One region of the Paenibacillus sp. FSL L8-0494 genome, then DNA from elsewhere that is predicted to be linked to it. Evidence: predicted binding sites of a transcription regulator. Region 1 holds the regulator's gene; each other region holds the start of a gene.
What was found. Region 1 encodes LexA, which represses DNA repair genes until DNA is damaged. Its sites were predicted from a motif close to CGAACATATGTTCG; they were not measured.

Region 1 (8,049 bases):
CATTGATGATCTCCAGCGGACCAGATTTAGTCAATGCTTCATTTAGATCAGGAATGAGTCCTTCCTTCGTACCTTCAACCACATAGGAGGCTAAACGTTCTTCAAGTGACAGGTTGGAAATCTTCTCTTTTTTCTCTACTTTTTTACCACGGAAAGCAGCTACAAAAGCAGAAAGCGTCTCATCATTCGTATTATAAATCAGTTCCTCAGCAAGATGACGTTCTTCGGCAGGAATGGAAGCATACCGCTCCACTTTCTCTGTATTTACGATCGCATAATCTAATCCAGCTTTTGTACATTCATAAAGGAATACTGAGTTCAACACTTCACGTCCCGCTTCCGGCAATCCAAAGGAGACGTTGCTGATGCCCAAGATCGTATGAACACCTGGAAGTGCTTCCTTGATCAAACGAATGCCGTCAATCGTTTCTTTTGCTGAACCGATATATTGTTCATCTCCGGTTCCTACAGGGAACACCAGCGTGTCAAAAATAAGATCTTCTCCTGCTAAACCATACTTGTTCACTAGCAAGTCATAGGAGCGTTTAGCCACTTCCAGTTTATCTGTCGCCTTAATTGCTTGTCCCGTCTCATCGATGGTACCCACAACAATAGCTGCGCCATATTTATGAATGATCGGCGTCACCAGCTCGAATTTCTCTTCACCATCTTCAAGGTTAATAGAGTTAATTATCGCCTTACCTTGGCAGTACTGCAAAGCTAAATCAATAACCTTAGGATCGGTAGTATCGATCATCAGAGGTACTTTAACCTTTTTTACAACCAGTTCTAAGAAAAGCTTAATATCTTCAATCTCATCGCGGTCAGGGTCTTGTACACACACGTCAATAACCTGTGCCCCACTCTTTACCTGAGCTCGGGCAATTTCTGAGGCTTCCTCATATTTACCTTCGACGATAAGACGTTTGAATTTACGAGAGCCAAGTACATTCGTACGTTCACCAACCATGTAAGGACGGTTGTCGTTCTCAATATAGATAGGCTCAATACCTGAAAGTGCAGGTGGATGATTACCTGCCAGCGGGCGTGGAGGATATTCGGAAAGTGCTTCCTTCATCGCACGGATATGCTCTGGTGTCGTTCCACAGCAGCCCCCCGCAATATTCAGCCAGCCTTTTTCAGCAAAGGCTGCAATCTTGCGAGCTAAAGAATCTGGAGATTCATGATAATGTCCATTCTCATCCGGCAATCCTGCGTTTGGATAACAGCTCACGGCTGCCGAGGAGATCTCCGAAAGCGAACGAATATGATCCCGCATGAACTCTGGACCAGTCGCACAGTTGAGGCCCATAGAGATAGGCTTCAGATGTTCTAATGAGATATAAAATGCTTCAATATTCTGACCCGCCAGTGTAGTACCCATTGGTTCAATTGTTCCTGAAATCATAACCGGTAATGTGATGCCAGTCTTTTCAAAAGCATTACGAATACCAATACTTCCAGCTTTAACGTTAAGTGTATCTTGAGAGGTCTCCAGCAGCAAAACATCTACTTTACCGTCGATCAATGCCACTGCTTGTTCCTCATAGCTATCAACTAGCTCTTGGAAAGTAACGCCTCCAGTTACTGAGAGCGTTTTTGTTGTTGGACCCATAGCCCCCACGACGTATCGCGGACGGTCAGGTGTGTCATATTTGTCTACTGCTCTGCGGGCCAACTCTGCTGCCGCTAGATTGATCTCACGTGCGCGCTGAGGAATATCATATTCCGCCAGTACAACAGAGGTTGCACCAAATGTGTTAGTCTCAATGAGATCAGCCCCTGCTTCGAGATACTGCTCATGAATCGTCTGAATGACTTCTGGACGTGTTAATACCAGCATTTCATTACAGCCATCCAGCTCATCGCCACCAAAATCTTCTCCAGTAAGAGGCACCTGTTGGATCATTGTGCCCATTGCGCCATCAAGGATCAAAATCCTTTGTTGTAAGCTTTCCTCAAGTGTATATTTAGCCAACTAATAGTCCCCCCAGTAAAACATTAGAGTAAGTTTAGCAGAATAAAGGAATTTCGAAAAGCCTTCCTTTCCACTCTGCTTTATCTGTTATTGCTCAGCAACCGTTGTGAACCTTTGAATCATGGTTTCACAGACAGCTCTTTGCTAGGCATAGAGTGCTGTGTCCGGGCTGTCACATGTGAAGTGACATTATATTGTCCTTCCTTTTCAAGGGTCCCTTCTGCTTGATAGACTCCTTTACCTATTAGCTTTCCCTTAAGCTCTATTTTCTGTCCCTCATCATTTTTATTCACAATTTCGAACAGAACCTCTTTTGCATCATCTACTGCCTCGTTATCTTGGGTCACCACAGCTTCAAAGGTTACCTTTTGATTTACAACAACTTCTTCAGGACTCCATTGTAGTTCGACTTTGATAGGTTCCATAGACATGTTCATATTCATGTTATGTATTTCTGAATGCTTGGTTCCATTTGAAGAACATCCACCTAGTACTAGAAGTGTTGCACCTAATAATACAGCGACTAATTTCTTCGATCTCATCATTTGGAGCCCTCCCAATCATTATCGAATAATAAAAATCTACCAATTCATGTTATACATCTCCATCTATTATACACATTATTATTGGTTTTTCAGTATTTTGCATCAATTCCGCATTAGACTTGTGACTTAAATCATTTACTTAAAAATCTAATGAAATCCTTATGTTAGTATGTATGTACAGAAAAGCAGCGAGTTTCTTAGGATCTCAGAAACTCGCTGCTTTTATAAAGTCTTTATGTTGGAGCTAATAGCTCTGTATATCTTACAAGGATTGAACTAGTGGAAGAAGTTCCTCAAGGTGATTGATTTCATGATCCGGATGAATATCAAGACTAGGTGCTCTACCTTTTCTATTAATCCAGACCGTGGTCAACCCTGCTGCCAGCCCCCCACGGATATCCGTTGTAAGCTTATCGCCGACCATAACCGCTTGCTCAGGAGTTACATCAAGAAGCTCTAAAGCATGCAGGAAAATTTCCTTATCCGGTTTGCCTTTACCAAAGCTTCCGGAAATCACAATATGATCAAAGAAAGGAATTAACTCTGGCACACCATCTAGTTTTTCTTGTTGCAGTGCAGGACAGCCGTTCGTAAGTAGCAAAAGCTTCACTTGACCCCGTAACTGCTCCAGTACATGCATTGTTTCTTCATAGATGTATGGACGTTTTCTGCGCTCTGCTGCGAATTTAGTTGCCAAGGTCTCAGCTAGTGCTTCGTCTTCCACCCCTAAGGCTGCAAGTCCGCGACGCCAAGACTCTTTACGATATACCGGTGCAAGCTGCTCCAATTGACGGAATTCTGGTTGTTCACCTGCCGTAAAGTTAGCCCAGAGTGCTTCATATGGATTAATTCCGATCATCTTTGTAAATGGGAACGTCTCATAAGATTCATACAAGCTACTTGCTTCCTTACGAACTGCAACTTCTAGTTCTTGTGGATCAATCGTATCCCCGGCGGCTTCACAAGCAGAACGAAATGCTTCTTCGACGCTCCGATCATCCCACAGCAATGTATCATCAAGGTCAAATAGTACAGCAGAAATTGGCATTACAGGTCTCCCTCTCCCTTTAACTGGTCTAGTTCTATTCGTGAACTACTTCAATGTTGTGAGCTTTAGCAAATGCTTCTAATCGTGTACTCATCGCATTAGTATCATAGCGATTCATAAGTCTTGTGAAAATCCATTTCGTACGTTTCCCTTTGTGCTTAATGACTACAGCTCCACGCGAAAGGGTGATTTTCTCAATATCTGCAGCTGGAAGCCCGCGTTCGCGATTGAATTTAATAGTAGACAGTCTTGCTTTTTCCACCTTCAAGTACGGACGACGGAAGAACAATAGCGCTGCCAGCAAATAGTACAGTACTACTCCCAACCAATTAGCCAGCATGCCATTTCCTTTGGCCTGATCAATAGAACCAACTACCCAAAACATAGTGCCAAGTATCACTAACACTACCGGAAATGCAATGTTGCGACCTTTAAAGACTTCGGCATTCTGGGTAGGAGATTTAGAGGCATAAATCGTATCCTTGCCTTGTTTCTTTCTTTGCTTGTTGATTTGCTGTGTGTTGCGTTGAACCATTCTTTCCCAAGAACGGGCCATGTGCGTTCCCCCTAGTCATCCTGAAATATCTATGAAAAGGAACAGCGAGCTAATGTTTAAGCCCCTTGTTACCTTGTTCATGCTCATCGTTATCTACTACTTCAATAGTATTTAATTGTGCTCGGAAGTTATTGCGGATATTCCCCAGGTAAATTTCACGAAGCTTGGCGCGTTCCGCCACTTCCTCTTGATTAAGGCCTACGCTCTTCTGTTTGCGTGCCAATTCGTTAATTCGCGCGACCAACTCATCAATATTCAATACTTTCCCTCCCCCTATAAATTAATTCTAACTCTGCCATGAGAAAAAGAGCTTGTCAAGGTCTACTCCCTGCAAGCTCTAATGGTCATTCTATTATGTTCTCAGAAAATTAATAAATAGGTAAAGTAAGTATGTCTCCAGCGTTAATTTGACTACTCTTAATCCCACTTGAACGTTTAATTCCTTCTATATAAACAACTGTCTTCATATCAGCCGGTTTATTCTTAAGGGCAATACTCCATAGTGTATCTCCACGTTCAACCACAATCCGCTTCTCTTCCTTCATTATAGTCGTCGATCCTGCAAATACATTTCCCACTACTGTTAGGCCAGAAAATACTAGCACGATAATCAATATTAACTTAATAAAGAAGTCCTGACGGAACAACGAAATCATCCCTCCTAGCAAACGTTCCGTTATCTCTTTCACCTTAGCGGAATTACGGGCAACGTCATTATGTCCTAAAGATTCAACCACTGGGGCCTTATCGTAGATGCTGCGGTATGTACTGTATTTTAGCATAATTATCATCCTCCAAACACTTGTTCTTACTTTCGAATTCATAATAACACGAACATGTGTTTTGTTCAATACTATTTCAGAACAATTGTTCTCTTTTTTTCGAGAGACTCAAGTGGTACATTTTATTATCATTTGTCTACCATTTTTTAACTCTAGCAGATTAATATTTATAATAGTTAGAACTTATGTTTGTGCGAACGGTAGTTCTATGTTATAATTTTCCCAAACATTACTATATGGGGTTGATTCCAATGTCAAAGATTTCAAGTCGCCAGCTGGCGATCCTGGAATTTATACGAAGCGAAGTCCGCAGCAAGGGTTATCCACCTTCCGTCCGGGAAATTGGAGAAGCTGTTGGCCTTGCTTCCAGCTCCACAGTTCACGGTCATTTGGACCGGCTTGAGAAGAAGGGACTTATTCGTCGAGATCCAACGAAGCCACGTGCAATAGAATTACTAGGCCAAGAGGATTCAGAGAATGTTCACCAATTCGCCCAGACCATCTCACGGATTCCTGTCGTAGGTAAAGTTACCGCCGGGGTACCTATCACTGCTACAGAGAATATCGAGGACTACTTCCCACTTCCTACTCACTATGTAGGTGACAACAAAGTATTTATGCTGTCAGTTATGGGTGATAGTATGGTGGATGCTGGCATTATGAATGGTGATTATGTAATTGTTCGCCAACAACAAACAGCGGACAACGGAGATATCGTTGTAGCCATGACTGAAGAAGATGAAGCAACCGTTAAGACCTTTTACAAGGAACGTGATCATATACGGCTTCAGCCGGAGAATCCAGCTTATGAGCCTCTTCGCCTTAATCGCGTAACTATTCTCGGAAGAGTCATCGGATTGTTTCGAGATATCCACTAAGTATGCACTCCTACCATAAAAGGCTGTTCCGCAAATGCGGAACAGCCTTTTTTCTGTGTATTTTGCTTTCTCAACCACTAACGAACATTTGTTCTCGTTCGCTAAAATGGGCATTTTCTATGAATAACCGTTTAGGCGTTCTGCTCATATCCTAATTAGAAAGGAGTGTTGTGCATAATGCCAAATTACCGAATTATTGTAGATCTGACCCAACGAATGTTATATCTTCTGGACAATGATATTGTGATTAGAGGTTTCCCTGTCGGCATTGGTAAGATGTTAACCCAATCCCCAGTGGGAGAATTCACGATTATTAACAAACAACCCAATCCAGGCGGTCCCTTTGGTGCCTTTTGGATGGGACTGTCTAAACCACACTACGGGATTCATGGAACGAATGATCCTTCCTCCATTGGGAAAGAGGTATCCCACGGCTGTATCCGGATGTACAACGAGGATGTGTTAACACTCGCAGCTATCGTCCCTATAGGAACACGAGTAACGATAAGGAATTGAATTCGCTGAGGACGTCACAGCCCCCAAATCACCATATACAGAATGGGGGTCATTACATAAGTAAGTATTTTTTCATTAGCATACTAGGAGTTTGGTGATTATATGTCGAATATTGTTAACAGGATTGCAAATTGAAAAGGATGTGTTTAGTTTTGAATAACTCAAAAATTAGAACCCTCGTCGATTTTAAAGTCGATGCACTGGGTAAGCTGTCCGGTTTACTTTTAAATGATGAACAAGCTAGTGGAAAAAAAGTGAATTTGCTCACCTCTTTTGGCAGCATTCAGGGAATCGTCTCTCCAGCCGTCTCCAACAAAGAGGATGTATTTGATTTAAAATCTTTGATGGATGATGTAATAGTAGACGAATACATATCTTATTTGGGAGCAGAACACCCTGATAAAAATTTCAGCTATAACTTTGTTGTCCTCAATGACGTTACTGTAAGACCTTATGCTAGTTATGGGACTCCGATCGAATACAAACAGCTGATTGTTTATACCGATCATATCACTGCCTTCAATTTTCTATAGGTTACATACTTACCTTAAAAAGCACCCTTGCAGCAACCCCCAATTTTGCGCCATTTGCAGAATCGGCAGGTTTCTCCGGGTGCTTTTTTTGGGCTAATTCCGAAGCCGATCCTATAATTCCACGAATTTCCCTTTTAAAAGATACTAGTGGGGATCATTCAGGCATATCTTTCAATAAGCAACAATTTGAGTCTAATGAGATAACTGGGAGGTGATTATATGCTGATTATCTTAGTGTACTTATTTGCTATTTTAGGAGTTGTTTTAATTCTAAGTGCCGCCATTATAAAATTGAAAACGCTATCCACTTCATCTGATATTTCTATGCTAGTTAATGCGGCTGCATCCTTTAACATCATTTTCACCAAAACATTCATTCCCCCCAATCAATCTCACTTGATCGCACTTAACGAACCTAATAAAAAATTAGCAATAGGCACCAGAAATCCGAAGAACAACAAAAAAGCAGTAGCAAAGCTATACTCTTTCGATAATGTAATGGGATCCGAGATTGTGGTTAACGCACTTACCCTTTCAAAAGTCTCCAAAAGACAACAAAACAGCAAAACAACTGCAACTAGTGCAGATATTAACGTCCTTAAGGAAGCTGATGAAGAAGCTAATGTGATAGAAGAACTCACGCTTAAAATATATATGAACAGCAAAGAAACGCCTGTGTATTGTATTTCCTTCTTGCCGGGTTTATTGCCTATTCAACAATCCGACAACCAGTACAAGGAAGCTTACTCCCAAGTACAACAATTGCATGCACTCTTCAGGTCAATCGTATCTGAATAATTAAGTTGTTATCGCCATACCTCTCATTTGATTTCGAAATAGAAAGAACCTAAAATTGCACACTAAACCCATCAAACTGGTGAATACCCGTACCATGTGCCACTACTTTTTGCTCACGTAACTCACGAACTGCCTTTTTGACCTCTTGTAAAATAGATGGATCTAAACCCAGCGTATTATGAGAGCCATATACTTGGGTAACCCCTGGAATTTCTGTAATCTTCTCTAAGGATGCCACTAAATCAACCGGACTAGTCGAAGGGTAAAAAGCATAGATTGGAGTAACGTCATACAATAAATCACCTGTAAACAGATATCCGTTGGCATGATCAAATAGGCTGATATGACCTGGCGAATGACCTGGTGTGTGGTAAATTTCTATTTCGCGCCCACCTATGTCGAGCACATCCCCCTC
Region 2 (8,049 bases), 1.4 Mb from region 1:
CCAGCATTCTCTAGTACGGAGCGTTCACCTTCCGAGAGAATTCCATCTTCCTTAAACTGCGCAGGCACAACACCTTCATTAAATCCAAGCAAAAAAGCGTATTTAACCCCTGTTGGGCGAGTCCGATCCATATTGCCGACCAATACTTGATCCAGTGCGGGCGGAACTAGTCCCATTTTAAGCTCAGCAAGTCCTGTCTCTAGAACTCCGGTGAACACTTCAAACTCAAGTCTTTCATTGCCCATCATTTCTACTATCTGATCTAGCAGATCAAGTACCGCACCCCACAACTGGCTATGTTCCCTAGCCTTCTCGGGTTGGCCCTTCTCCATAGACTTAACACTGAGTTTCTCCAGCTTTCGTGCAACATCCGTCTCTTCAAGCAGCTTGTACATTGCCGTACATAGTTCAAGGCCGCTACGGCTTTTCTGGATTCGTTTCTCAAAAGCAAATAATGGTCCTGTTATACTAGCACGGCATCGTTCCATAGTAGCAAGCAGTTCATCATCCATCTGTCTGCCGCCTTCCAGCGACAAGCTAGGAATACCTTTCCATGAGCGGCCATCCGTCCAGCGATACCCTTGAATCCCACAAGCCAGCACATAGTTTTCTAAAGCATCCATATCCTCACGTGTAATACTACCGTCTAGCGGAAGCAAAAGCTCCGTCTTTACGCAACGGAATACATCCTCGTAACGCCAGCGACGACGCACTACATCCAGCGCGGAACGTATAAATTCCACTAGCGGATGATGCAGCTCATTTACCTTCTGGTCCAGAAAAAATGGCACTCCGTAATCTTGGAACAACGGTTGGATCAGCTGCTCGTAATCGCCAATATTGCGCATCAATACAGCCATTTCGCCATATTTTGCACCTTCATCACGCGCCAGTCTAGTCATTTCGCGCAGTGCTCCCTCAACCTCTGCTCTGTGCGAAACTGCGGCGCCTATGGATATAGCCTCTCTTGCCAGTTCATCCGCACCTATCCAGGCCTTCCGGCGATCATATCCCCGTTCAAGGTGAGCAAGTACTGGACTTTCTTCAAAACGTGGAAGAACCGTTGGCTCCAGCAGCTCGTCCCACACATCAATGCCCAGCTCTTCAGCTATTCCACGCAGTTTAATGTAAGTAACCGCAGTGGGGTGAAACAATTCAAGCTCATTCAACTGATCTCCATATGGGTAAGGACGATCAATTGTAAGCGAAACGGTCAGCTTCGAAGCTTGCTGCATCAATTCTCGAAGCACTACGAATTCCTGCGGAGTAAATCCATGGAATCCATCTACCCAAATCTCCGCCCCGCGAATGTAGGAGGAATCAGGAATATGCTCAGCCAGTTCTGCTAAACGATCCTCTTCATCGATATAGAGACGTGACATTTCCTTCTCTAAATCGCTGAATACCAGCTGCAAATCATCCAGCTTACCCTCAAGAATAGGACTTCTTGCAATAGCTCCTCGCATAGCGGACAACTGCTCTTCTAAATCAGTGGAACCCAAACAGCAACGCTTCATCTCCGTGTGCAGTTGGTTCAGACGTTCCACAAAACCCGGTCTGTCTGCTGAGGCACCGAACAATTTCAGTTCCTCTTTGCGACGACTGATGATTTTGTAAATTAACATTTTCTTACCTTCATCACTGATTGGCAGACTTGCACTGCCACCAGTTTCCTGCTTCACACGATAGGCAAGCCGCGAAAAACTCAGTGTCTGCGCCCGAAGGCTTCCCTTCACATTCCCTACGGTCAAAAGCCCCCGTTCTGCTCCAAAAGAACCTTGCTCTGGCACAAGAATAATAATCGGCGCACCAAGCGGTTCCTTCTCTAAGGAAGAAGAGATAGATTCCCATATTTTTGTTGTCTTGCCACTGCCCGAGCGGCCTAGTAAAAAGGTTACCGACATAAATGATAGACTCCTTCCGTAACGGAGAAAATATATAAATTACAAGGTGAAATATCCACCTATTGATTACACTCCAATTAAAAAAGTTCAGTGATTCCTCGTCCCTTCAGTATATCATAACCACACTAATCGGAACATGTGTTTGCTAGTATTTTCTAATGTTTTACAAAGGATAACAGCTACGAGTACAAATAAAAAAAAGCAAACCTCCGGATTTTGGCGGCTTGCTTTTTAGAGTGTTTAGTTTGTTTTTAATGCCAGATGTGCAACGTTAGATTAGAGCTGCCAATGTCGGAGCATAGGGTCAATGTTAGACTGTTCGGTGTTCAGCGTTCAGCATCCAGCGTTCGGCATTCAGCGTCCAGCGTCCAGCATCCAGCGTTCGGCATTCGGCATTCGGCATTCAGCGTTCAAATTGCACATTTTCGGCTAGGCTTGTTTCATTAATTACTTACGGACCCAGGAGCCGTTATTCGTGGATTCAGTGCTGTTTTGGCAACTTTTCGGACCCCATTGACGCTATTCTTCGAAAATGTGTTGCATTACGGGTGTTTTAAGAGCAATAGCGCCTTTGGGGTCCGTAAGAATTCAATAATAGGCTGTTTACGCTAAATAGAGTCATCTGAGTCCGTTGGCAACTACTTGCCTTACAGTCGACTCACGGCCACCCTACGTCCAGCCCTTTTATCCTATTTGTTACTTGGCACTGTAAACCTTTTTGACCTTCAGGCTTATTTTTTACTCCGCACTTCAAAAATCGCAAACTTCAGATAGTGTCCTTCGTTAACGCCAAGTATTTGTGGGTGGTCTTTGCCTGCGGCCCGCCATTCCACAAGTCTCAACACCTTGCCAGCATCTTTAGCCGCATCGGCAATCGTTTCGAGGAACAGATCTGGCTGCATATGGTAAGAACAGCTTGCGGTAACCAAATAGCCGCCTTCGTTCACCAGCTTCATCCCGTGCAGATTGATATCCTTGTAACCACGGCAAGCGCCAGCTACTGCACTTTTGGTTTTGGCAAACGCCGGAGGGTCCAGGATGACTACATCCCAAGTTCTTCCTCCACCTGCCGTCATCGGCTTGGATGTGTCGGTTTTGGCTGTTTTGCCTCCGGATTTAGGATTTGTAGCAGCTGCTGCCGTCTCTGTTCCACTTGCAACTGTCGCCCGTTCAGAACGTTCCTCTAGTCCTTTAACCTGATTCCGTAGATATGCAAAAGCATCATCCACTACGAATTCAACACGATCGCTAAAGCCGTTCAGCTCCACATTCACTTTGGCACTCTCAATGGCATGCGCTGAAACATCGAGGCAGGTTACTTTTTTCGCGCCATACTTGCAGGCATGCAGCGTGAAGCTGCCCGTATGTGAGAAGCATTCCAGCACTGTCGCACCGTCCCAATAAGGGAACGTTACATGTTTACCGCTCTTATTAACTGGCAAGGTCTGTAGCGAACCCTCCTCAGTTTCGATTTCCTGCAGCGTAATGCCGCTTCGTCCCCCCCAGCCTTTCATGAGCGGAGCAATGGAAGCTCTATTCTCACGTTGGTCAAAGAAGTAGCCAGTCTTCTGGCCTTCTTCAATATCAACGACCAGCTTCAGGCCATTCTCACTCACAGTTACATGCCGTGGACACTCCCCATACAGCAAACCCGTTGTCTGCTCCATACCTTCAAGCTCGCGCACACTAACATCACTGCGCTCATAGATTCCGCGCGGTGCCATAACCTGCACCAATGCTTCGACGATTTCTGCACGCCGCTTGTTCATTCCGAGCGTAAGCAGCTGCACAACCAAAATATCTCCGAATCGATCTACAATAAGCCCCGGCAAAAAGTCCGCTTCACCATAAACCAAGCGATAAGCATCCGCACCCGGAAGGAACCGATTTCTGTGTTGCAGACAATTCGCAAAACGTTCTGCAAAAAAGGCTGTATCCATGATCGCAAGGGGTCCCTGTGATACAATTCTTACCCGAATCTGTGACGCTGGATTGTAATATCCCACGGCCAAAAATCGGCCCTGATGATTAAGGACATCTACTAATCCCCCCGCTTCCGGATTTCCTTCTACCGATGCGACTTCACCTGCATAGACCCATGGATGGCCCTGTTCCAGTCTTTTTTTGCGATTGCGTTCTAAAATAACCGATGGCAATGACTTCAACTCCCTGTTTTTCTAAAAATGTTTTTATACATGTCCCATGCAATACATTCATATATTGGTGTACAACCCTCGTCCAAAGGAGTATGCCCTATGTTCAGTGATTTGCTGTTCCCTATCATATATGGTCTTGTTATCTTTCTAGCCGGCATGAAGCTGATGGAAACGGCGTTGTCCAAGCTAGCAGGCCCTCTATTAACTACAAGTCTAAATAGAGCTACCTCAACACCTATTAAAGGAATGATTGCCAGCAGCCTGTTGTCTGCCTTACTCCAGAGCAGTACTGCTGTAACGGTGTTGACTATCGGCATGGTCAATGCCGGCCTGCTCACCTATGCCCGCACACTTGGCATTATCTTGGGCAGCAACATCGGCACCACATTAACTACAGAATTGATCGGACTTCAGATCAATACCATGGCCACCCCCTTGCTGGCAGCCTCGCTCAGTCTGTGGGCAGCGGCAGTTATTGCAGGCGAACTGCCGCCTACATCGCGAGTGGCAGAGCTCTGCCACAAAATATCCCCGCCACTGCAATTTATCAGTCTGGCTGTATCAGGCTTCGCCCTCGTCCTATGGGGGATCGCTGTCATGCAGTCTATCGGCGGAATACTTCAGGAAAGTGGCTTATTCCTCTGGTTCCTAAACCATGCCGCTACAAGTGCCCTATGGGGGCTCGCCGCTGGAGCGTGCCTAACAGCCCTGCTCCATAGCAGCGCTGCTGTCATAGCTATGGCTATGAGCATTGCCGCCTCGGGTGCCATGCCGCCTGAGCTAGGTATAGCCATAGTGCTAGGCGCCAACGTAGGCACCTGTGTCACAGCGGTCATCGCTTCCATCGGCGGCACGCCATCCGGCGTCTTCGTCGCTTGGTCCCATGTTGCGCTTAATGTAGGCGGTGCACTACTATTCTTGCCCATGATCGGGCTGCTACAAGCAAGTGCAGCATGGATTGGTGGAGGCCCTGCTTCACAAATCGCCCACGCCCAGACCATTTTCAACGTAGTCTGCTCACTTCTAGCACTGCCATTATGTTACCTGCCTATATGGACAAAACTGGAAAAACGTCTTCAATCTTAGCTAAAGGTACCGTTTTTTTATACCCCAGCTTTCCACAACTGTACTATTATACTTCAATCGAAAATATTATAAAACCGCGAACCGTCGTAAAAAGTGATCACCGTCGAGAAAATTCCAATCAGCGCAAACAAAGCCAATGCAAAATAATCGTCTCTCGTGAACGGGCGACTGCTATACCAAGTTCGTTTTGTCTCAGTGCCAAAACCGCGCAGCTCCATAGCGGTACTGATATTTTCAATTCGCTCGATACTAGTCAAAATTAGGGGCATCAGAATCGAAATGATATTTTTTAGCCGCTTAGGCAGCTTTTCTTTTCTGGAAAGATCTATTCCCCTTGCTTGAGCAGAAAACGATATATTCTCATAATCTCGTTGAATATCCGGAATGTACCGTAGAGCCAGCGATACAGAATATGCAATTTTATAGTTCACTCCAACTCTATTTAAGGATGCTGCAAATTCACTGGGATGGGTCGTTAGAAGAAACAATAGTGCCATTGGAATGACCACTGCATATTTGAGGGCAATATTGAATTGATAGAATAGCTGCTCCCAAGTTAACGTATACCGGCCTGCAATGTGCATAATATCATGACGTGTACCGTAAACACGTACGCCCTCCAAAGGAGAAAAGATAAAGATAGCTATATGATTAAGCAAAAAGAAAATCAAGATGAAATATAATACGAAAGCATAATCCTGAAATTGGACTTTGGAAATTCTAAAGGCAAGCAAACTAAATAACAGCATCACAATTAGACATCTTGTATCATATGTAATCATCCCCGTCACAGACCACACTACAAATAAAATCAACTTAGTAGCGCCGGTAAGACGGTGAATAGGTGAATCCTGCTTCGTAAAAGTTAACATTTTGGCCTTCATCCGCCTCGGCTCCTCCTATCATACGCAATGAACCTTCTAACGAACTCCTCAGGTTGTTTCAGTTCAGCTTTTACAGCTAGGGCAAAAAGCGAGGTTTCTTTCAAGTTCGCTTTTTTTACCACATCAGTATTCGTTAATATTCGCTCAGGGCTATCATCCGCAAGCTTCACGCCATCAGCTAACACTATAGCTCTATCGGCATATTCCAGCATCAAGTGCATATCATGCGTGATCATAATGACCGTCATCCCCTGCCCCCGCAGCATCAAGAGAAATTCCATCATTTCGTTATAATGCCTGTAATCCTGAGCAGCAGTCGGCTCATCCAAAATGATCACTTCCGGCTCCAGTACCAGAATAGCGGCAATCGTGACCCGTTTCTTCTGGCCATAACTAAGCGCCGAGATAGGCCAGCTGCGAAAAACATAAAGTCCGCACACCTTCAAGACTTGATGGACACGTTCACGAACTAGCTCCTCAGAGCAACCTCGGAGTCTAAGTCCTAGAGCGACCTCGTCATATAAAAGTGTCTTAGAAATCATATGGTTGGGATTTTGCATGACAAAACCGATCCGCTCTGCCCGCTCCTTAATCGTGTCCTGAGCAATATCGCGCCCATGCATCCGTATCGATCCGGAAGTAGGTTTATAGAAGCCACAAATAAGCTTGGAAACTGTAGATTTTCCAGCTCCATTTCGCCCCGCTATACAGACCATCTCTCCTTTATGAACACAGAGATTGAGCTTATCCAGCACCTGCTGATTTTTTTCGTATCCAAAAGAAATATCGCTAAGCTCAAGGATGGGTGGGCTATCCAGCTTATCCTGGCGTGACTGATTGCACTCATACCAGATCTTTAGTTTATTAGAACACGCCTCCAACTCTATATCGTTCACATGCTGCGGATTCATATTTGCTGTAATCGAACATCCGGCATACTTTAAAGCCGTTAAATAGAGAGGTTCCCGAATGCCAACTTCTGAAAGTAGGGTTGTGCTCAACAGTTCTGCAGCCGGCATATCCGCCACAATACATCCTTCATGGATCACAATAATACGATCCACTGCCCGATGCAGCACCTCTTCAAGACGATGCTCGATCATAATAACGGTTTTACCTGTCTCTTCATGCACTCGATCAATAAGCTCAATCGCTTTTATACCGGTATAAGGATCTAAGCTTGCCAGCGGTTCATCAAAGAGCAGGATGTCCACATCACCTACCAGAACACCTGCCAAGGTCGTTTTTTGCTTTTGTCCACCCGATAACTCTTGAGGAGAAGAAGCCAGAAATTCGTGGATATCCACCGCTCTTGCGGCAGCCGCCACTTTACTCTTCATTTCTGTCTGCTGAACCACATGGTTCTCTAGACTGAAGGCGATATCCTCACCAACCGTTAATCCTACAAATTGTCCATCCGGGTCCTGCAATACGGTACCCACCTGATTGGACAGCTCTGCGATACTCAGATCCTTCTGCTCCTGGCCCATAATCCGTAATGAACCTGATATTTCCCCACTGTAAGCAAAAGGAATGAGACCATTAATACAATGAGTAAGTGTACTTTTCCCAGAACCTGAAGGCCCCACGATAAGCACCTTTTCCCCTTCAACAATCGTTAAGTTGATCCCCTGCAGTGTGGGTTCCTGCTGCGCCCGATATTGAAAGCTGAAATCCTTAAATTCAATCATTACTTTTTTCATCCGAGACCTTCCTCTGGGTTAATGTGAAGAGAAAAAAGCCGGTGATTTCCACCGGCTTTTTTAGCTTGGATTTGTATTCCACTCAAGCTTCTCTAGTTAAGCTGCCCTGTTTCGTTCTTGTCTTAGCATACGCAATGGCTAGTAAAGATCCGATCACTGCCACCGAAGCTATATTTAATGCACCTGCGGTCAGTCCTTGCGTAAATACTTTATTTACGGGTTCTGCATAGATCAGAATATCCAACACCGGGGCTACAAGGAACCATGCTACAGCATTCGCTGCAATCTGAGCCAGATTAAAGCGTATTATTTCCTT
Region 3 (8,049 bases), 1.3 Mb from region 1:
TTTTATAACAGCATCGGTGTTCTTCTCATAGAGGAGTTTCCCCCAGGTCAGCTGATAAGACCATTTGGGCTGCGTTTTGGACAACAGTTCAGCAGACGGAAGCTCTCCATTCTCACCAATCGCAATCAGCTTGCCACGACCCAGATCCCATAAATTATCATAATGGCTAATCTTGAAATCCGCGTCATAAATGTCGAGCGCCAGCACATCTACCTTATCACTGCCCGGATAGTATTCTGCCGGCTCATCACACCACTGATTTTTTGCATTTGGACTCCAAACCCACAATAAATTATGCAGCTTATGATAATTGGTAAAACGATCGAACATAAGGTTCCACAATGCAGCGTAATTGCTCTTTTGCCCCCACCAAAACCATCCACCATTCATTTCATGATACGGCCGCCAAAGTACAGGAATCCCTGCGTCATTAAGCTTTTTCAGCGACAGGGCTATCTTATCCAGATCAGCTAACAGCGCATTATACTGGGTGGTACCTGAGGTTATATATTTATCAAAATCAGCATTGCTTAGGCTCGTATTTACATTCCCCCAAGTTGGCGCTGTCCCCGGTAATGCAGCGTGATAACACATCGTTACGATCCCGCCGGCTCTAGACCAGCGTATCGCACTGTTGACGACCCAATTCCGCTGATTGTCAATTAGAGCCTGGGACTGATTATTGATTGCGCCCAGCTCGTAGCCATGAAGCGCAGCATATTGCCCACTGGTATTTTTAAGCTTCTCCATAAGCTCGTCTGCACTTTCCAAATAATCATGTTGGCCGCTTATCACACCCTTTCCCTGCAAGTAATAGAGGGTATTCAGCAATAGCTGAGCCGAGGACGACAGTCCCGAATCCGCCGGAGCCATTTGTAATCTGCGAAAAGCCATCTGCCACTGCACATCGCCCACGAACCTTGATGCTGAATCAACCATCTGACGAATAATCCGCTGCTCCATCTATTCTCACCATCCTTTTAAATCTTTTTAAGTTATAGTATGGGGACAATAGTGACATGAACTCAGCGAATGGACATGAAGTTGTAAAATAAGTTGGGACGATATAAGGAACTGCTGAATAATTTCACGGCTCAACAAAAAAAGGAGCTCAGCGGCTCCTCATTACTTTTTTTCTTATCTCGTGTACCTTAAAGGCAATAGCTCAGTGATTTCATATTTAGCTAATCGGTCATCCTCCGATACAATTATCTTGCAGTCTATTCCGTAATCCGCAATTAACTCTCGGCACATGCCGCAGGGAGAGACTACTTTAATCTCTTTTTCCTCGCTGTCTGGATCAGAATGCCTTACCGCAACAATCGTATCAAATTCCTTATAACCTTCGGATATCGCTTTGCCAATCACCATCGCTTCTGCACAGACTGTAATCCTCCCCATGCTGGCTTCCACATGTACCGCTGTAAAAATCTCTCCTGTTTTAGTACGAAGCGCTGCACCCACATGATGACGCCCCCATTCATAACGTCTGGTAATTATATCTTCGGCAGCCGTAATAAGCGTCTGATCCTCAATGGTAATTATGTACTCCATATCCAGTTACGTCCTCCTTTATTTTACCTAATTATATTAAATCGCACTGAATTATGATATAAGATATACTATTTTAAGTGCCAAAAAAGGAGGAGCAGAATTGAAAGTGAAAAAATGGATCTCCAGTCTCATCATTGTTGCATTACTTGCTTTGGCTAGTTACTGGTTTGAACAAAACGGAGAGCCTACAGACCCCTCGTCTCCATCCAATTCGAGTGTTGTTCAGCTAACCTTCCCATCAGACCGCTATCCTGAGACCGCCAAGCATATTCAGGATGCCATTGCGAAAGGTGAATCCGCCACATGTACGATTAACCGAGAGCAGGCTGAAGAGAACCGCAAAGAGTCCTTAAAAGGGATCCCTACTAAAAAGGGATATGACCGGGATGAATGGCCAATGGCTATGTGTGAGGAAGGCGGCGTTGGTGCCGACATTGAATACATAACGCCAAGCGATAACCGCGGGGCAGGAAGCTGGGTTGGCAATCAGCTGGAGGATTATGCAGACGGAACCCGGGTAGAATTTATGTTTAAATAACGATCTGTCTGACCATCCCCAGGCAACAGAATAGCCCCACCTGGCATTCGCCAGACGGGGCTACACTTCACATCAGCTAACTTAGAATAAGCAAGCTTTAGTGATGATAACCAGCAAGATGAAAAGTACCAGGATTGCTCCTGTAGAAGTCCAAGGACTACACACCGGACCTACTGATGCTGGACTTACTACCGGACCTACGTTACAACCACAACCATGTTCCATACCCATTTTCAATTCCTCCTAATGATTAATGACTACAGCACAAGATATGTAAAAAGGAGATAAGCCGTTTGGGCGAATTGGCAAACAAATGCCAATCACCTAATGAATTGAAGGCGGACAGTCGATAAACAGGATATACACAAAGGAGGTGCAATATGGATATAGCTGCATTATCAATGGCAATGAGCCAAGCATCCTTAGCTCAAAATGTTGGGATACAGGTCATGAATATTGCCAAGAATCAGGCTGAAACCCAGAGCCAAACTATGGTGGAAATGCTGGGCAAAAGCGTTGCTCCGAATTTGGGAAAAACACTTGATATTAGTGTGTAATTGCTTTATGCTAAGGGTACATGAGAACTAACGTTCCTATGTATCCTTAGACTTTTTTTACTCTACATAGCCCTTCGGGCTTTTCTTTTGCGCATTTATGCGAACATACGATCCCATTAGTGATTTATTAGTGATTTTAAACGAGGTGAATAAGTTGGAGAACATGAAATCATATTATCAAATGACTGTGCTTGAGAAATGGACGGAGGATCTATACAAGCGATTAAATCTTCATCAGCCTTCGCAAATTTCAATATCGTATATTGCAGAGCGGCTTAATATCTGGGTTCATTATTTGGATGTGAGAAGCAAGAGCATTGAAGCGTCTGCAGGAATGTACAGCCTGTTTATCGACAACCGCCTTCCAGCCAATCTTCAACGGCTAGAGTTTCTTCATGAACTGTGTCATCTACTTCGCCATGGCAGCGATAATCAGACCTTGATGCCAGAGCATTTCACGCGGGCACAGGAGGACGAATCAGAGCGTTTTATCTTGTATGCGGCGACGCCTTACTCCATGATCTCCCGCATGACATTGCCTGAGCAACGGGAAGACGCCATCTCCTATCTTGCAGCAGAATTCCAAGTACCTGCCGAGCTGGCCTTACAGCGGATTGATCAGATCCAAAGACGTGTGTTCCAAGGGCAATTATTGGCCGTGATGGGAAGAAACGAAGAACGACTGACACATATTCGCAACGGATCACGGAGATAATAAACTTAGTTGCAGTAGTTCTCTGCATATTCATTTATGGTGGAATTTCTCGTGAGGGGGAACGACATGGAAGCCATTAAAGTAATTGAATTATTACTGACTCATCCGGATTATAATGTAGATGCAGTACACCCCGAAATCCCGGATTTTGTGGGCATTGAGACGATTGAGGTGGATCACGAAACGGGGACCTTCTCCATTTTATTGCAAGAACCCAAAGAAGACTAAAAGAGAATCATTATTCTTCATAAGTTAAAAGGCAGCAAATATAGTATGTCCCGGCAATTCTTCGTTCGCCTACGCCTGGATTACTATCGGTATTTGCTGCCTTTTTGTATTACACAACCCCAAATTAAAAACCATAAGATTTTCATCCCCGGCAGCCTCGGACTTGCCTGGTTTTCCAGCACCTTAATTCGCTGCTCCAGCTCCAGTATTTTCTCTTCTTCCTGCGTCATATTCTTACCTCCTTTCTTATTTGTACATTTACAAGATATCTATGAATGACATAATAGTCTCTGTATATTATCTTATACTATATACAAATTATCTATATGGAGGGAATTAATGAAGAAAAATACAAAATTAATCTTCATCGTTCTAATCCTGTTAATCTGTGGAATAACATCCTTAGCCCTCCACTCCTTCCGAAATCATATGAACAGAGAAGTCATTCATTATCTAATAGAGACAAGAAATTATAAGAAGGAAGATTTTTATAAAGTATACACCCAGATTGCCAAAGCTCCCCTCGTAAGTACCACGGTGATTTTTGCAGACGAACCCTACGCAAGATACTTTTATCGAAAAGAAAATGGAAGGATCTATCAATACAGCAGGGCTCCTGTTAAAGGTAATGATCCTAGCTATACATATAAACATATCGAAGAGGATCTCCAGTGAAGGAGTCACTCTATTAAAAAGACGCGTTTGTCCAGCAGTCAGCACTTGGTGCTTGGGCAAATGCGTTTTTTTTGATCTCCTCTGTTCTAAATAAGTAACCATCGTTTGCGTAGACAATATTGGCGTGGTGCTTAGCAGCTATCGGACACAGTTGAGCTTATGCGTAGCATAACCCTCCATTTAGAAGTGTAACGGACCCCATCGCCTTTATTGGCATGAGAAACACCTTACAAGGCCCACTTTTTAAGGAATAGCGTCACTGGGGTCCGCGAACTTGCTCAAAAGTCTATTTATATGCAAATAACGACTTCTGAGTCCATAACCCTCTGGCGATAATTTATGAATAGGCATCCTCTACTCTCAAACACAAAGAAATTTTCTCAGGAACAAAATGTGACCTAATGCCGTCCTAAATGGTGTTATAGGTAAAGGGGGGCACAGTATCATGCAGCGATCCATGACCCGGCCGGGAAATCATGTGATGAAGAGTTACGAAATCTACGCAGATATGCTGTTCCGGATCGCTTTGGTCCATCTAGGCAGCCGGCAAGATGCCGAAGAAGCCACTCAGGATACCTTCATCAAGCTAATAGAAAAAGCGCCAAAGTTCAAAGATGCCGAACATCAGAAGGCATGGCTGATCCGGGTAATCACCAATCATTGTAAAACACTACTGGGCAGAGGCTGGCGCAAGCGCGAGGTTAAGCTGGAGAGCGCTGAGCCAATTGCGGCAGACAGCCCCGAGGATTGGGCTCTGCTGCAGTTAGTTATGGCGATGCCCATGAAGTATAAAACCGTAATCCATCTTTATTATTACGAGGACTATCCCATCCAGGAGATCAGCAAGATTCTGCAGATTAGTCAGTCTGCCGTGAAAATGAGACTTCAGCGGGGACGGCAACTGTTAAAACTGGAGCTGGAAGGAGCGGAACCACAGTGAAGGAAGATCAGTTTCGAACATCATATAAGAAAGCGGTGGATTCGATGAAGCCAGGTGAAGAAATGAAAAAAGAATTGTTCGACAAAATGGATCAGCGGCAGGAGCGGAAACGTCCGCGCAAGACGGTTTATATCGCGGCAAGTGTCGTGCTCGCCGCAGGAATCGGTCTGGCTGGGCCTAGTATATGGCAGCAGTTGAACAGTCAGAGCTCCCCGGGGCAGGTTGCCCAGGTAACTCCGGGTGTAAGCAATGCTGGCAATTCGGGCACAGCTACATCGGGCAGCATTGTCATTCCCAAGCTGAAACTGCCAGATAAGGAATCTGGTGTGAAGGCAGATATGATCGCCTTGGTCGTGTATAAAAATAATATTTACACACAGTCAGCGACTCGCATCGACGCTGCCGATGCTGCCGCTCTGCGCGGTGACAAGTTAGGACGCACTACAGGCGGCATCAACGAATGGAGCGGTAACGACGAATATATTGAGTTAGCCTCGAACATCGGCGAAACGGATCTCTATTCCGTGAAGGGCTATGATTCCAGCTTCCTGATTATGTCCTATTCGGAAATCAACGGCGAGGTATTCGCTGAACTGTATGAGCACACGAACGGCATCACCATAAACAGCGGCGCCGACCTATTCGGCAAGCTGAATCTTGAAGGCCGAGTTACTTCAGCTCAGTGGGAAAGCTTCAACAGCTGGAACAACGGCCTCCAGCAGCAGGCGCCAATCGCCAATGGCGAGGCGCTTGATGGCTTCCTGACAGCACTCCAAGCGGCTAAACCGCTGGCAGCAGAGCCGCTGATCGAGCAAGGCATCTACGACAGCGAAGACCGCAAGATCATCTATCTGCAGCTGGAAGACAACGCCCGAGTAGAGCTGACGCTGCTCGGTCAAGGACTTGTACGCTACGGTCAGGCACCGGTATTCTTCGAGGTCGAATCCGGGGCATTCCAGCAGCTGTGGGACAGCATGAAACTTTAGGGATGTTGGTGGATACCCAGGGCCTGCGGTTGGGATTGGGATTGCGATCGGGATTGCGATCGGGACTGCGATCGGGATTGCGATCGGATTGCGATCGGATTGCGATCGGATTGCGATCGGGACTGCGAAATGCGACTAGGAGTGTGATTGGGATTGGGATTGGGATTGGGATTGCGATCGGGACTGCGACTAGGGCTGTGGTTGGGATCGCGATTGCGATCGGGGCTGCAACTGCGGTTGGGACTGCGGTTGAGATCGCGATTGCGATTGAGATTGCGATTGGGCCAGCGGTCGGAAGCAATTGGGTACATCGTTTCGGTCGCCTTGCTCTCCATTGGAGGAATTTAGCTGACTGCTAACAAAAACGGCGCTGCTTCCAAACCATTTCATGGTTTGGAGCAGTGCCGTTTTGTGCTTTACTGTATGGTTTATGAGCTCGCATACTAGATATGCTGGTTGCAGAGGTGAAACTACTGATTGTTCCTTTATAGGCTACTTCTCATTGTAATTTCTGCAACTACATCTGCGAGGAGCATGGCACTAACGAGCTAACGAACTAACCTCCTTCACCTCGAGCTATCGGACCTAGATGCCGCTATTTGCTGATTTTCAGCCTTTGGAGCATGGTTTCGGACTCCATGGACGCTAATGCCTAGAAAGAGACTCAAATGCGGTACTTTTTATGCCAATAGCGACTATGGGGTCCGTTAGAATTGCAAATGTGGAGAAAAACCTCTTTAAGGGTCAGCTGGGTCCGATGGGAGCCTCATACCAAAAATGCTCCCTAATCAAACGAAGTTTGGTGTTTAGTATAAGTAAGTTTGCAGCAAGAAAGAGTGCCCCAACAGCTATTTTATCGGATACTGGATAACTCTTTCTTTTTTTCTGTCCATAACAAATCTTTCATACTCCAGAGTCCTTATGTTACTAATCCTCAGTCAAATACAATTCAAATTTCCTCACTATTAAACTATTTCACATGGTAAAATAAACCTGATTTAAATAAAAGGAGAGTACATAATATGGGATTTTTCAAAGGAGTATTACAGGGTCTTCTTACAATAATAGAAGATAGAGAATATCAGAAACTTTCGGAATCAAATACTATAAAAATCGATAATAAATTAACTTATACTCCAACAGTAAACAGACAATTCGCCATCATTGAAATTAAAGGTAATAATTATCTGCATAAAGATAGCATATTGAGCATGAAATTGAGTTCAGGATTTTTATCCATTGGAAACGTTATGATAAGTCGTTCATTAGTGTCAGGAAATCTTGATATGCTTAATTTATCGCAAGATGACTTTAACAATGGCGTTAACCTATATGGAATGATTTCCGATGAACGACAGAATGTAACAGAGATAGTATGTTGCTTGAAAAATGATATTTCCTTAATTCAAGGGTACGTTCAAGAAGCGCTCGCTATTAAAAAGAATGAAGCTGAAAGAAAATTCATAATTCAACAAAATGAACAACTTAGGAAAGAAGAGGAAGAAAAACGAAAAAAATCACAAAAAGAATACTTCCAAACGCATATCAAAGAAAAACAAATTATGAAATATGGAATACGTCACACTAAATGCTGGAGATGTCATGCTCCTTTAGGCACTGAGACACACCCTATTCATTATTCTTGTGGTTGGCTCCAGTGTGACTGCGGTGCATGTAAATGCAATTATCACAGATAGTAAAAGAGTATTTTCGTTTTCATCGGTTACTTCCCCTTAGTGGGTACTTGTAAACTCAACCGCGGTGACCGGGGGCTAGAGTTATTGCTGGATTAATTCTTTAGGAAGCAATTCGCCCCAAAGGCAAATCAAAAGTACGCAGTATTTAGAGCATGCTTC
Region 4 (8,049 bases), 270 kb from region 1:
CTCAACGTGCGAACCTTCCACTTCATGATCCAGCGCTTTGCCGATATCATGAAGTAATCCTGCACGTTTTGCAAGCACGATGTCTTCCCCAAGCTCACCGGCCATCAGTCCTGTTAAATAAGCAACCTCCATGGAGTGCTTCAATACATTTTGACCATAGCTTGTACGGAATTTCAGACGCCCCAGAATCTTGATCAAATCTGGATGCAAACCGTGAACGCCCACTTCGAAAGTAGCTTGCTCACCATATTCCCGAATCCGTTCGTCCACTTCTTTGCGGGATTTCTCCACCATCTCTTCAATACGAGCGGGGTGAATACGTCCATCAGCCACCAATTTCTCAAGTGCCGTACGGGCCACTTCACGGCGGATTGGATCAAATCCCGACAAAATAACTGCTTCCGGCGTATCATCAATAATGAGGTCGATACCTGTAAGAGTTTCCAACGCACGAATATTACGGCCTTCACGACCGATAATCCGACCCTTCATCTCTTCATTCGGCAACGTAACAACTGAAACCGTTGTTTCCGCCACGTGATCAGCTGCACAGCGTTGGATAGCGAGTGTAATGATTTCACGGGATTTCTTATCCGCTTCTTCTTTCGCCTGCTGTTCAATTTCTTTGATCATTTGTGCCGTTTCATGGCGAACTTCTTGCTCAACATTGCTAAGAATGATACTTCTTGCATCTTCGATGCTTAAATTGGAGATACGTTCCAATTCAGTGACTTGGTTTTTGTAAATAACATCAATTTGCTGTTGGGTTTCATCAATTCGTTTCTCTTTGTTAGCTACTTGTTCTTCTTTTCTTTCAAGCGATTCCATTTTTTTATCCAGAGATTCTTCCTTTTGCAGCAAACGTCTCTCTTGCCGTTGGATTTCATTCCGACGTTCACGAGTTTCTTTCTCAGCTTCAGTACGGATTCTATGGACTTCGTCCTTAGCTTCCAATACTGTTTCTTTCTTCAGCGCCTCAGCGTCCTTCTTCGCATTCTCAACGATGACAACGGCTTCTCTTTCTGCGCTTTGGATTTTAGCTTCTGCAAGGGATTTACGAATAAAATAACCGAACCCAAAGAATATTGCAGCTACAACGAGAACGATAATGACCCAGATCCATGATTCCAGCATCTGTTCACCTCCTCGTTGGTTCCTCTCCAAGGTATATCCCTGGGAATTGTGCAGTTGTTTAACTATCCGTTCATCACCATACAAAAAACCGGTAAACAACCGATTGCCATACTGCACATGCTGCACATGCACACTGCCCGCCTTATCCGGCGATTACATTTCATATGAGTTGTACGTGAACCGTTTAAAACAGTCTCCTTTTTGGGAAGGAAAAAGGATTCTAATTTTATGCCGATTCATGTTATATTTTATTATTTATAAAAAGACATTGTCAAGAGAGTCGATATACGCATTAATGTCAAGAGAATCAGTGATTCTAGTAAAACTCCTCATCTTCACCTTCATAATTGTCTTCCGCAAGTAAAGTATTGATCACTTGGCGAACCATATCGCCCGAGAATCCACGGCGCATAAGGAAGGCTCCAGTCTTTCTTCGCTTATCTGAAGCGTCTCCACGGATGAGATTCCATTTCTTGCGCCCTGTTTCGAGTGCACTCTCCAGCTCTTGTTCAGGAGTAATATTCTCCAAAGCTTCCGATATAAGGGTTTTGTCAATCCCCTTCTCACGTAGCTCTTGTCGAATCCACATCTTCCCTTTCCGCTGGTTCGCTATTCGTTGCTCCGCCCATTGCTTAGCATATAAAGGGTCATCAAGAAATCTTTCCTGCTGCAGCCGCTGCACCACTTCCGCAATAATAGTCTCTCCTATTTCCTTCTGGCGTAAACGGCGAGTCATTTCCATAGCGGTGCGTGGTTTACGTTCAAGATAACGGAGGCCTTCCACATAAGCTCGTTGACGCTCATCAGCTACAACAATTTCTTCCAAATCAGCCTTCATAAAAGAATTACCAGTAATCATTCGATATTTAATCATGACGTCCTCGTGCACAGTCATGTTATATGCTCCGAAATGTATGATATAACGGTGGTCAGATTTCTTTTGACGTTCTACTTTAGTGATCTCTAAGAGTTCTCCTTCAGGAAAATCAGATAACACCTGCTCATCTTGTTCTTCTGCTTCAAAATCCAGTTGTATTACCATAGTTGTTTGTCACCTCATAGCAATAGATCAGTTATCGTCTTACTTTCAATACTTGTTAAGAAAAGACACCCTGCAACAATCAATCACAGGGCGTCCTATTGTTTAATATACTATTCGATTTCGAGGAGCAATTTTTCTTCTTCCTCTTGCTCTGCAACAATCTCATCATTATTCGGCGCAGCAACAATAGTGGATAAATTACTTGCTTCACGGATCTTATTCTCAATAATAAGGGCAATATCCTGATGTTCCTTCAAAAACTGCTTAGCATTCTCACGACCTTGGCCGAGACGCTCGCCTTCGTAGGAATACCATGCACCACTCTTATTCACGATATCCATTTCAGTACCGATATCTACAAGACTTCCCTCTTTGGAAATCCCTTCACCATACATGATATCAACATCAGCCTGTTTAAATGGAGGGGCTACTTTATTCTTCACAATCTTGATCTTAGTACGGTTACCAACCACATCGTTCCCCATCTTGATGCTCTCTACGCGACGTACATCTAAACGTACAGAGGAGTAGAATTTCAATGCACGACCACCCGGAGTTGTCTCAGGGTTACCGAACATAACACCGATCTTCTCACGAAGCTGGTTGATAAAGATAGCAATCGTATTCGATTTGCTAATGGCACCAGAAAGCTTACGAAGTGCTTGAGACATCAAACGAGCTTGCAGTCCGACGTGGGAATCACCCATATCGCCTTCAATTTCAGCCTTAGGTACCAAAGCAGCAACGGAGTCAACGACAATAATGTCAACGGCTCCACTACGAACAAGTGCTTCGGCGATTTCCAGCGCTTGTTCACCCGTATCTGGCTGAGAAAGCAGCAATTCATCGATGTTTACGCCCAAGTTACGTGCATATTTCGGATCAAGCGCATGCTCGGCATCGATAAAAGCAGCTTGTCCGCCTTGTCTTTGCACTTCTGCAATAGCATGAAGAGCAACTGTTGTTTTACCTGAAGATTCCGGTCCGTATACTTCAATAATACGTCCCTTTGGAAGTCCGCCTATACCTAACGCAATATCAAGTGCCAAAGATCCGCTAGGTACAACTTCCACTTGCATATGCGTGGATTCTCCCAGTTTCATTACCGAACCTTTACCAAATTGTTTTTCTATTTGACGAAGCGCCATATCAAGCGCTGCACGACGATCTGACAATCAGACCACTTCCTTCACTGTTTATAGTAATATAATAACGTGTTTTTAAGGTCTTGCCAAGCTTTTTTTCGAACATACATTCGTTTTTTTTGTCTTGGGCGTTATTTATCCCTTTTATTGTAAGCCTCCCTCCGGAGATAGAAGTTAATTAAATTCTCCACTTCACCGGACATCAACGACTTATGATCATGAGAAAGCATCGTGATCAAAATCTCTGCAAATATACAAAAAACCGCAGCAAAGAAATCTCAGTGCCACGGTTCTTCCGTATGTGTTTATTATAACTGGGCTAATCTCCCATTACAAGTCTGAACCCTCAAGAGGTGTCTCCACCTTGCGTTCCTCAAGTCTCCGCCAGAGACGATACAGCAAAGCCTTAACTGTTCGTAAGCGGATATTTTCCCGCGTACCTTTAAGATTAAGCTCATAAACCTCTGTCTTACGTCCCCGTTCAGCCAAGCCGATAAATACAAGTCCAACAGGCTTTCGTTCAGAATAACCCGGTCCAGCTACACCTGTAACAGATAAGCCGAAATCGCTGTCTGCAATCATTCTCACTTGGTCAGCCAACACCTCGGCAACTTCTCGGCTTACGGCTCCAGGGGCATTGTGTCCCTCCAAATAAGCACTTGGCACATTCAGCAGCTTTTTCTTTAAGTCATTTGAATAGCAGACGATTCCGCCGGCAAACATCGAAGCACTGCCTGGAATATTTGTTATACTCTCCATCAGCAAACCTCCGGTGCAGCTCTCTGCCGCACTTAAGGTCAGGCCGGCATCCGCCATCCAATCCACTATCAATTGCTCTAGCGGCACATCAATGTTCGCATACAAATGTTCCGGCAAAATCTCCTTGATTTGTTGTTCCAGTATCTCCAGCTTTTTTGTAGCTTCATGCTCAGAAGGGGCCTTTGTCGAAATACGAACAGTTACCTCTCCCTCTTTGGCATACGGAGCAATCGTTGGATCAGTCTGACTGCGAATCAGCTCAATGAGCTTGTCCTCCAGCAGTGATTCTCCGATGCCGGCAAATTTGAGCATTTTTGAATAAAGCGGTGTTTCGTTCGTCAAGGCGTGCTGCTGTAGCCACGGTACTGCTTTATCTACGAACATCGGTTTCATCTCACGAGGTGGACCTGGAAGCACAATATAATATTTCTTCTCATGCTCAAAAGCAATCCCAACCGCAAGACCGATTTCATTCGGCAACGGTGTAGTTCCTTCAATTATAAGTGCCTGTTTGCGGTTATTTTCGGTCATAACGATCTTACGATCATCAAAGAAACGTTGTACATGATCCATCGCCAAACGATCAATGTGGAGCGTTCTACCTAGCGATGCAGCCAGTGCGTCTTTAGTCAGATCATCCTCAGTGGGGCCAATTCCGCCTGTAAAGATAATAACGTCGGCCCGACTCTGAGCGATCTCGATGGCTTGCTGCAGGCGGCTGCTGTTATCACCGACAACAGTTTGAAAGTATACATCGATCCCGATGGCAGCTAGCTCTATAGACAAAAACTGGGCATTACTATTCACGATTTGACCGAGCAAAAGCTCTGTCCCTACTGCAATAATCTCCGCTTTCATACCTGGCTTTCGCCTCCTAGTTATAATGTAGGTACACTGCTTTTAGATTTCAAAAAAGGTAATAGGTGCTTCACCTATTACCTTTCCTTGTATGTCCAGCTTACATTCTTACGCATTATGCAGCTGTAGCAGATCCTTATTCTTCACAAAATAATCAATTCCAGAATAAATAGTGATCAGCGCTGCGGCCCAAATAGCAATATCGTCTACAGGAATACTGACAAATTGAAATGGGAAATTATTCAACAACAGCAGTGAGATCGCAACAATTTGTACAACCGTCTTTATCTTGCCCCATTTGCTGGCGGCAACCACTTTTCCCTCTAGCAATGCAATCTGGCGAAGTCCGGTGACTGCAAACTCACGACTGATGATTACAATAGCAATCCATGAATCGCATCTGCCCAGCTCCACAAGTGAAATCAGAACTGCAGATACCAGCAGTTTGTCCGCAAGTGGATCAAGGAGTTTACCGAGATTGGTGACCATATTATATTTCCTAGCAATGTAGCCGTCTATTCCATCCGTGCTGGCCGCAAGCAAAAAGATTACAGCTGCTACCAAATGATTAACAGATAGCTGAAACGAGCCCCAATGTATCGGTTCTGGATAAAAACTGAAATCCACCAGTAAAAAAAACATCATAATCGGGATCAGGCAAATACGAGCTAGCGTGATGCGGTTGGGCAAATTCACTGAAGTTTTCCTCCCCTAAATCGTTCATACAAATTGCCTAAATCAGGCTAATCCATTTCTACTTAAGCAAGTATATTATAGCAATAAATAGGTGTCAAAAAAACAGAAAGCACCCCGCGTTGTTAGTGCTAATAAGCACTGCGGGGCACAAAATTCTATTTCATGTTCATGAATTGTAGATCCAGCGGCAAATCAGCTTTACGCAAAATCTGAATAATCTGCTGCAAATCATCGCGGCTCTTGCCGGTTACACGAATTTGATCCCCTTGGATCTGGCTCTTCACCTTTAATTTTGAATCACGGATCAGAATATTAATCTTTTTCGCATTCTCCTGATCAATGCCTTGCTTAAGCCCTAAACGTTGACGTACAGATCCCAGGGAAGCCGGTTCTACTTTACCAAAGTCCAGATTCTTTAGGGTGATGCCTCTTTTCACCATCTTTGATTGTAAAATATCAATAACAGCGTTTAGCTTATATTCGTCTTCAGAGGCGATTATAAGTGCGTCTTTCTCCATCTTCAGACTGCTTTTGCTGTTCTTAAAATCAAAGCGGTTGTCGATCTCTTTCTCTGTTTGGTGAATAGCATTCGTTAACTCCTGCATATCCATTTTGGATACAATATCAAATGAACATTCTGAACTCATTAAACTCCACGTCCTTTATACAATTAGTCTGCTACTATTATAAGAGAATGGTACTATTAAGTCTAATTTTGGATAAATCATTATGTAGCTCACCCGACATAGAAAACAGCCCCACTAAGTGGAGCTTTTCCTTCGAGTGAGTTTGGTTCAAAGGGTAGAAACACGTCTCCACCGGAAGTACGCCGTTGGAGACGTTCATTTCTACAGCTTCTATCTGCTTCGGACCGGATTACGAAACATATCCAGAATTCCTAGCACAATATGTGCAATACCGAATCCGAGAATTCCGTATCCCCAAGCACCTGGTGTCAAATAGTATCCGATGAGACTGACAACAACCCCAAGGCCAGCTACAATCCAGCTAACTGTCATAAGATGTACACCTCACTTTGGCTAAAACTGAAAACAGTCTTATGTTCTCCCTAAAGCCAAAGTCTATACATCCTATTTGTTATTCGCCTGTCCCTTCACTTTGGGTACCTTCACTTCCAGAACCGTCGTCAAGATTAAGCAGGAGACGTGAAGAAGTCTTCTCATCCGTGATTACTTGACCATTTACGGTAATCTCAGTTGCTGGGGAATACCCAGACTTAATATACATGCCCTCACTACCAAGAACGAAGCTCATAGTTTCTCCTGCAGCTGTATTTCCGAAGGAGAGTTTTTCACCTTTAGAGTTCTCGCCTTTGTAAACTTCAAGCCAGCTTACTCCGGATGCAACAATCTCAACCTTAACTTCGCTTCCGGCAGGAGCTGTGACCTTAAATTTCGTTGTTTTGCCTGACTTCCCATCTGGTGTAACCGTGATAGATTGAGGAGTCGGCGTTGGTGTCGGTGTTGGCGTAGGCTCCGTAGTTGGCTCTGTAGTTGCTTCAGCACCTGCCGAGGAAGTAGGCGCTACAACACCGCCTCCTGATGCGGGTGGAGAAGTTTGTGCTGTATTAGGATCCTGCACATTATTGGTGATATTTGTTTGATCAACTTGATCAGGGTCTGCTTTGTTTAAACTAGAAGCATAAATGTAAATCACTACAATAATCAATATAGGGAATGTCCACATTAGCACCGTTGGCAGCCATTTTGCATTCCGTTCGGTTTCGGGTCTACGGCTGCGCTTTTGAATCACCGTCTCCATGGTCGTGTCTGCGGGTGGTGCAGGTACGTTCCCATGCTCCTCGAGCAGTTCGTCAGGACTCATGCCTACTGCTTCTGCATACGTTTTGATAAACGCCCTCACATAAAAACTTCCTGGAAGCACCTTGTAGTCTCCAGACTCGATGGCTTCCAAATACTTTTTGCGAATTTTTGTTACTTCCTGGACATCGTCAAGACTCATCCCTTTTTGCAGACGTGCCTCTTTCAATTGCCGGCCCAGTTCCGACATACCATCACCTCCTGTAAGTTCTATGAATGTAAACTTCCTTAACCAGCTTTATAAATAAACATGCTCGGAAGTGTATTCTTCATTGTTTGTGTTCTATAAATCATCACTGTAGCTCGTCGTAAACGACTCGTACAAGATTTCTTCAGTTGGATTATTCCGCAGCTCAATAATAATATCAAAGTCATCATAACTGTACTCAGATTCGCGTACGAAAATATCTGGATGCTCTATAACCTTTGTGCTTGGCATGCTCATAACATTTTGTAATAAATTATAATGTTTCTCATTAGAGCGGATCGTACTAACTATACCATCAATAATAAATACATTATGTGGGTTCATCTCATCTTCAGCCAATTGACTCCGCACCGTCTGCCGCAACAG

Region 2: addB (helicase-exonuclease AddAB subunit AddB) is a predicted target of LexA. The motif match lies at 2,036-2,049, and genes of this name have one in related genera.
Region 3: NYE35_RS23635 (ImmA/IrrE family metallo-endopeptidase) is a predicted target of LexA. The motif match lies at 2,750-2,763, and genes of this name have one in related genera.
Region 4: recA (recombinase RecA) is a predicted target of LexA. The motif match lies at 3,421-3,434, and genes of this name have one in related genera.

What each region holds. Positions count from the first base shown of each region.
Region 1 is NZ_JBBOPQ010000001.1:3,929,285-3,937,333, forward strand. It holds gene metH (methionine synthase) at 1-1,918, opposite strand, end outside; gene NYE35_RS17905 (FixH family protein) at 2,098-2,523, opposite strand; gene NYE35_RS17910 (HAD family hydrolase) at 2,786-3,571, opposite strand; gene NYE35_RS17915 (hypothetical protein) at 3,606-4,127, opposite strand; gene NYE35_RS17920 (DUF896 domain-containing protein) at 4,177-4,386, opposite strand; gene NYE35_RS17925 (LysM peptidoglycan-binding domain-containing protein) at 4,496-4,909, opposite strand; gene lexA (transcriptional repressor LexA) at 5,161-5,787, shown strand; gene NYE35_RS17935 (L,D-transpeptidase) at 5,965-6,303, shown strand; gene NYE35_RS17940 (hypothetical protein) at 6,456-6,836, shown strand; gene NYE35_RS17945 (hypothetical protein) at 7,056-7,634, shown strand; gene NYE35_RS17950 (MBL fold metallo-hydrolase) at 7,684-8,049, opposite strand, start outside.
Region 2 is NZ_JBBOPQ010000001.1:5,321,705-5,329,753, forward strand. It holds gene addB (helicase-exonuclease AddAB subunit AddB) at 1-1,904, opposite strand, end outside; gene NYE35_RS24185 (class I SAM-dependent rRNA methyltransferase) at 2,636-4,060, opposite strand; gene NYE35_RS24190 (Na/Pi cotransporter family protein) at 4,160-5,146, shown strand; gene NYE35_RS24195 (energy-coupling factor transporter transmembrane component T family protein) at 5,200-6,030, opposite strand; gene NYE35_RS24200 (ABC transporter ATP-binding protein) at 6,027-7,733, opposite strand; gene NYE35_RS24205 (ECF-type riboflavin transporter substrate-binding protein) at 7,816-8,049, opposite strand, start outside.
Region 3 is NZ_JBBOPQ010000001.1:5,195,614-5,203,662, forward strand. It holds gene NYE35_RS23610 (glycosyl hydrolase) at 1-963, opposite strand, end outside; gene NYE35_RS23615 (cytidine deaminase) at 1,138-1,554, opposite strand; gene NYE35_RS23620 (NucA/NucB deoxyribonuclease domain-containing protein) at 1,661-2,092, shown strand; gene NYE35_RS23625 (hypothetical protein) at 2,174-2,323, opposite strand; gene NYE35_RS23630 (YjfB family protein) at 2,473-2,649, shown strand; gene NYE35_RS23635 (ImmA/IrrE family metallo-endopeptidase) at 2,813-3,364, shown strand; gene NYE35_RS23640 (hypothetical protein) at 3,431-3,592, shown strand; gene NYE35_RS23645 (hypothetical protein) at 3,676-3,822, opposite strand; gene NYE35_RS23650 (hypothetical protein) at 3,932-4,267, shown strand; gene NYE35_RS23655 (RNA polymerase sigma factor) at 4,713-5,207, shown strand; gene NYE35_RS23660 (hypothetical protein) at 5,204-6,193, shown strand; gene NYE35_RS23665 (hypothetical protein) at 6,172-6,552, shown strand; gene NYE35_RS23670 (hypothetical protein) at 7,216-7,890, shown strand.
Region 4 is NZ_JBBOPQ010000001.1:4,199,404-4,207,452, forward strand. It holds gene rny (ribonuclease Y) at 1-1,134, opposite strand, end outside; gene NYE35_RS19030 (regulatory protein RecX) at 1,451-2,176, opposite strand; gene recA (recombinase RecA) at 2,287-3,351, opposite strand; gene NYE35_RS19040 (competence/damage-inducible protein A) at 3,652-4,938, opposite strand; gene pgsA (CDP-diacylglycerol--glycerol-3-phosphate 3-phosphatidyltransferase) at 5,047-5,634, opposite strand; gene NYE35_RS19050 (YajQ family cyclic di-GMP-binding protein) at 5,790-6,281, opposite strand; gene NYE35_RS19055 (hypothetical protein) at 6,492-6,653, opposite strand; gene NYE35_RS19060 (helix-turn-helix domain-containing protein) at 6,733-7,665, opposite strand; gene NYE35_RS19065 (DUF3388 domain-containing protein) at 7,759-8,049, opposite strand, start outside.